2 regions of the Leuconostoc citreum genome follow, and region 2 is predicted to be linked to the other one. Evidence: a T-box and tRNA genes for the amino acid it is inferred to sense, from the RefSeq annotation. Region 2 holds a T-box; the other holds one or more tRNA genes.
What was found. The T-box of region 2 lies ahead of thrS (threonine--tRNA ligase). A T-box ahead of a tRNA ligase gene usually reads a tRNA of that ligase, here a tRNA-Thr.

Region 1: it has a tRNA-Thr gene. The T-box ahead of thrS (threonine--tRNA ligase) is inferred to sense a tRNA for this amino acid. The anticodon was not compared.

What each region holds. Positions count from the first base shown of each region.
Region 1 is NZ_CP042410.1:136,547-139,831, reverse strand. It holds gene FGL72_RS00740 (peptidoglycan amidohydrolase family protein) at 1-906, opposite strand, end outside; tRNA gene FGL72_RS00735 (tRNA-Thr) at 1,259-1,331, opposite strand; tRNA gene FGL72_RS00730 (tRNA-Asn) at 1,361-1,433, opposite strand; tRNA gene FGL72_RS00725 (tRNA-Asn) at 1,561-1,633, opposite strand; gene lysS (lysine--tRNA ligase) at 1,715-3,196, opposite strand.
Region 2 is NZ_CP042410.1:1,128,248-1,131,532, forward strand. It holds gene thrS (threonine--tRNA ligase) at 1-1,862, opposite strand, end outside; T-box leader at 1,954-2,159, opposite strand; gene FGL72_RS09910 (hypothetical protein) at 2,196-2,318, opposite strand; gene larD (D/L-lactic acid transporter LarD) at 2,422-3,141, opposite strand.

The DNA of each region.
Region 1 (3,285 bases), 870 kb from region 2:
ATAATAAAATGTGTTACCAGCCCAGACATAAGCATCACGTACTTGCATACCAGAATTATCGTAATACTCCATGCTGTTATTACCGTAATGCCGTTCACCCTTAATCATGTGACCATCATAATCATCAAAGTACATAAAATCATTATTGTACCAAAGATACCCATACACCATTCGCCCAGTTTGCGCATTGTAGTACACGATTTTATTTGGTAATTGTGTCAAACCACGTGACATGACATAGTTGTTATCAAAATTATACCAGTAGTTATCTATTTTCTTCTCACCACTGATAAAATGACCATTTTCTTGGTACTTTCTTTGACCATTATCATTTACCCAGCCAGAACGAGCTTGTATTTTAGAATCCCGATTAGAATCCCGAAAGGTCCTTTGGTTTTGAAAACTAGTTAATGTTGCTACTTGCAGAGAATTAGTATGTTCATGTGTCTCTTGATTGACCACTACCTTACCAGCACTGGCAGATTCCGATGTCTTGTCTGTGTCTGTCGTTTCAGTAGCAGATGTGTCATCACGCGCCACTGAATGAGAGACTTGTATATCTGTTGGTATATCATTGCCAGCACTCGTTTGTTTGTCTGGGGTTTGAACAATCTCTTGTTTCTGACTCTTATCTCTAGCCGTTGTTACTGAAACATCATTTTTTGTGTCACTGGCTTTATCAGGTACTTTACTCGTTACCGTTGCAACATTTTGGTGACGGTTAACATCAGTTGCAGTTAACACCATAGTAGCGTCAGCTGTTATTGGCGTTGTTACTGTCTGCGTTTTATTGTCGGCTACTGCTGCGCCAGTTATTGTATCCGCGCTTGCTTGCTTTAAACTGATAGTAGTTAGTGCTGTTGCGATGATAACAGACGTTGATAAAATAGACCAAGGTTTAAACATGATTTTCTCCCATTATTAAACGGCTATACCTTTGGCACCAATGGGAAGCAGTAAGTTGAAATACTTAGTACTTAGCTATTTTGCAAACAAGTAGACCATCACCACTGAGTCATCAGGCAAGTCAATTACACCGCCATTATTGTATCACATCGATTCGCAATAACAGCCATTTTAATAAGAATAACAACATATTGTAATCAAATTGTTTTTATCTTTTGTTAGTAAGTATTTTGTACCTCGTCATTTGCTTATTTTTCAAATTACCAACATAACACTGAGCTAATCAATTAGTCTCAACATTACAAAAAAACCTTCAATCACGAATCATTTATGATTGAAGGTTTTAAACTGATGCCGACGAGAGGAATCGAACCTCCGACCCCAGGTTTACGATACCCGTGCTCTACCAACTGAGCTACATCGGCAAGTAGATAACACTGAGGTTACCTGATAACTCCGACTGCCGGGCTCGAACCGGCGACAACCTGATTAACAGTCAGGTGCTCTACCAACTGAGCTAAGTCGGAATAATTGCTTAACACAACTATTTAATTATGCCAGTTTTGACTAAAAATGTCAACACTTTTTTCGATAAAGATACCCAGAAAAATGGCACAAAAAAAGCAAATCTTTTAAGATTTGCTTCTCATATAACTCCGACTGCCGGGCTCGAACCGGCGACAACCTGATTAACAGTCAGGTGCTCTACCAACTGAGCTAAGTCGGAATAATTGCTTAACACAACTTAATTATTATAACGAATAACTAGGCGATGTGTCAAGCGTTTTTGATAATTAGTTTTTACAATTTAACGCATTGTTGGGAAAAGCAAAACATCACGAATCGTATCAGAATCTGTCAGCAGCATGACCAAACGATCAATGCCAATGCCCAAGCCACCTGTTGGCGGCATACCGTATTCAAGTGCTTCAATGAAATCTTCATCGATATTTTCTGCTTCATCATTCCCATTTTCACGTTCAGCAACTTGCGCTTCGAAACGTGCGCGCTGATCAATGGGATCATTCAACTCAGTGAAGGCATTGCCATACTCGCTACCCATGATAAACAGTTCGAAACGATCTGTAAAACGAGAGTCCTCAGCGTTACGTTTAGCCAATGGCGATACTTCGACGGGATGACCGTAAACAAAGGTTGGTTGTACCAGTGTGTCTTCAACAAACTCTTCGAAGAATGCATTGATAATATGACCAACACCCCAATATTTTTCATATTTAACATGCTTATCGTCAGCTAACTTTTGTGCTGCCTCGACAGACATGTCTTGCCAGAAATCAATACCTGTTTGTTCTTTAATCAAGTCAACCATATGCTTACGCGCAAAGTTTGAACCCAAATCAATTTCTGTCCCTTGATACGTCACTTTTAAATCGGAAGAGACTACCGAAGCAGCTGCTTTGAATATGCCTTCAGTTTCGTCCATAACGTCTGTGAAGTCCATATATGCAGCATATGTCTCCATTGTTGTAAACTCAGGGTTATGCTTAGGATCCATACCTTCATTTCGGAAAATACGGCCAATCTCATAAACACGTTCAAAGCCACCAACAACCAAACGCTTCAAGTACAATTCAGTCGCAATTCGCATATACATGTCAATATTAAGTGCATTATGATGTGTGATGAATGGCCGCGCAGCAGCACCACCAGCTTCTGTTTGTAAAATTGGCGTCTCAACTTCCATAAAGTCTTGTGAATCCATATAAGCACGAATTGCTGAGATTATCTTCGAGCGTAATTGGAATTTCTTGAATGATTCCTCATTAGCAATCAAATCTAAATAACGCTTGCGATAGCGAGTTTCAACATCAGCAATACCATGGAACTTGTCAGGCATGGGACGTAAAGCCTTTGTTAAATGCGTTAATTCGGTTGCCAAAACGGTTAATTCACCCGCTTCAGTTTTCATTATAATTCCTTTAATACCAAGGAAATCGCCCAAATCAGCTCGCTTAATAATTGGATAATTTTCACCCAAATCATCGCGCTTAGCATAGACTTGAATTTTGCCTGAAACGTCGCGGAAATCAGCAAAAATCACTTTCCCTGCACCACGCTTAGCAATCATACGACCAGCAATCACAACTTCATGTTGTTCTGCTTCGAGCGTTTCCAATGTACTGTTATCATATAAATCGTGTAATTCCTGCGCCTTTGCTGTACGCTCAAAACGCTTACCAAATGGATCTAAATGCAAATCATCAACAATAGTTGCTAATTTTTGACGACGAGCCAGCATTTGATCGTTGAGGGCTTTTTCTTCTGCCATGTGTATAAAGTGCTCTGAATTGAGCACGTTTCCTCCATATTATTCTGGTTATATTAACCAGTTCTAAAAGTTCTCACTAATAATAACTA
Region 2 (3,285 bases):
CGTACTGTAACTGTCTGTCCGTCAACTTCCGAATCACCTAATACTAATGTATATGGGATTTTATTAGTTTGTGCTTCACGAATCAAATAACCCATTTTAGCATCTTTTGTTTCAACGTGTGCTCTAAGTCCCGCAGCTTGTAGCTGTGCTTGAATGTCATTAGCATAATCGCCATGAGCACCAAGGTTAACCGGAATAATTTGCACTTGTAATGGTGATAACCATGTTGGGAAAGCGCCCTTATACATTTCAATAAGGTACGCTGTGAAACGTTCCATCGTTCCAACAATACCACGATGGAGCATCACAGGGCGATGATTGTCTTGGCCATCTGCGCCAATATATGTCAAATTAAATCGTTCTGGCAATAGGAAGTCTAATTGAATAGTAGACATCGTTTCTTCACTGCCCAAAGCTGTTTTCGTTTGAACATCTAACTTTGGTCCGTAGAAAGCAGCTTCACCTTCTGCTTCATAGTAATCCAATTTCAAATCGTCCATGGCACGTTTCAACTGTGCTTGAGATTTTTCCCACATATCGTCATCATCAAAATATTTTTCAGTATTTTCAGGATCACGATAAGACAAGCGGAAACGATAGTCAGTGATATTGAAGTCACGATAAACGCCCATCATCATCGTCAAAATTGATTTAAATTCTTCTTCAAGCTTTTCTGGTTCAACAAATGTATGACCATCGTTAAGCGTCATTTCGCGAACACGTGATAGCCCTGTTAAAGCACCTGACTTTTCATAACGATGCATCATGCCTAATTCGGCAATACGTATTGGTAACTCACGGTATGATCGTGGCTTATGATTGAAAACCATGATATGTGATGGGCAATTCATTGGTCGTAATTCTAAAAATTCTCCCTCGCCCATGTCCATTGGTGGGAACATATCTTCACGATAATGATCCCAATGGCCTGAAGTTTTGTATAAGTTCAAATTTGACAAAACTGGTGTGTACACATGCTGATAACCATTAGCTAATTCTTTATCAATGATATAGCGTTCTACCTGACGGCGAATCGTTGCACCGTTTGGTAACCAAACGGGCAAGCCAGAGCCGACTTCTTGACTAGTAAAGAACAAATCCATGTCACGCCCAATCGTACGATGATCGCGTTCTTTTGCCTCTTCGCGTCGTTGAATTTCAGCATCAACATCTGCTTGCTTCCATTCAGCAACACCGTAGATTCTTTGCATCATCGGATTGGATGATTTTCCACGCCAGTAGGCACCAGCAACAGAAGTCAACTTAAAATGCTTAATCCAGCCAGTAGATGGCACCAGGCCCCCTTTATCCAATTCGATATGATCCCCTTGAACCGCAATCGTAATTTTTTCATCTTCTGGCAAATCAGAGATTAACGCAATTTTATAAGGATCTTCCGCAAACATGCTTAACGCTTCTTCACGGGTAATTTCACGTGATACGATTGGCAAATCTTCTTTAACTATTTTATGCATCATAGCTTCGATTTCAGGGAAATCCTCCACAGAAACCTGGTTACCAGCCCCATTGTCAGTGTCATAATAGAAACCATTGTCAATAAATGGTCCGACACCAAAATGCATATTAGCAAACTTTGGTATCCGCTTCAAGGCTTGTGCCAATAAATGTGAAGCAGCATGACGCAATAATGATATTGCTTCATCATCACTAGTCGTAATTAATTGGAAATCGCCTGATGCTGGTATCATGTCGTGCATACCCACATAAGCCCCATGCAACTTAGCCGATACAGATTTTTTGGCTAATGACTTTGATATACTTTCTGCAACAGCTAAAGGTGTCGTCCCCTCGGGAAAAACTTTAACGGCACCATCTGGAAAAGTAAGACTAATTTCTGACATATTAACAATATTCCTTTCATTTGACGTTTGTTTTAATGCAAACGTTTCTGACATTTATAAAAACAAAAACGTCCCCTTGAGTCATGCGACTCAAAGGGACGTTTCACCGTGGTACCACCCAAGTTTAGCACATAAAGTGCGACTTAAATGACAGCTAACGGTGTCACCCGAATGGTTTTCAAAACTTACTTACCACTACTCAAAGGTAGTCTTTTCCGTGCAAATTACCCATTTTCACCAAACATGGATTCTCTTAAAAATTGCAAACAGTCCAGTTGTCCTTATCAACGTTATTGTGATTATTTTAGCACTGTTCACACCGTTGTGCAACAATTACTTTGGGTTGATTTCTGTTAATACAAGCGCTAATGCTTCCTTAGCCACTGCATCATGATCTAAAATACCATTGTCAAAAGCCGTTTTTAATGCATCATACTGCTGTTTTGTTAGTGTCATAATATCTTCTCTCTAAAAAATAAATTAATACTTTAATTATAACGAAGGGACGGCAAAATTCAAGTACAAACAGGTCCACTGAATTGTAAATAAAAAGGTCTCACTAGAGACCTAGATAATATTTTGAAAACAGTGCTGCAAAAATGGCACCAACAAAAGGTGCTAGTCCTGGTACCAAGACACCATACTTAAAATCAGCATCTGCGCGATTTTGCCATGGTAACATGGCATAGGCCAAACGCGGCCCCATATCTCGCGCTAGATTCATTGCAAAGCCAGTTGTGCCACCCATTCCCATGCCAACTGCCCAAACAAGAAAACCAATGGCTAATGGCACCATTCCTGGTACATGACCTGCTCTTGCTGAAATGGCTAGAATACTAGTCAAAAACACAAATGTCGCAAAAGCTTCCACAAAGAAATTACGTGGTAGGTTGCGAATAGCTGGCGCAGTTGAGAAAATATTGCGGACAATGACTGGATCAATATCTTTTTCTGATAATTTAAATTGGTCAGCATACATCACGTAAACAATTAAAGAACCCGCAATTCCCCCTAACACTTCGACCACACTAACAATTAAAAAATAAGTTATATCTATTTTGCCCAATACCAGCTGAACCATCGCCATTGCTGGATTAATAAACACATCCCCAAATACAAATAGCACAATTGTGATACCAAATCCCCAAGTCGTAATCGCAAAAATATGCCCTGAACCGTGATATTTCGTCCGGTTTAATACCTCGTCAGCGTGTACGCCAACACCAAAAATGATCATTAGGGCTGTGCCCATGAACTCAGCCAACAACTGGTGTATCATTTGTAATCTCCTAAGCGGTCGCAAATCTATCAAGAAGTCGCGGTTTTTTATGTTATTTTTCCATTCCTTATATTAAGGCCTTGAATAGGCGCTGTAAAGCCTTTTTATAGTTTTGTCAACAAACCGTCACATTTCGTGTTTTGT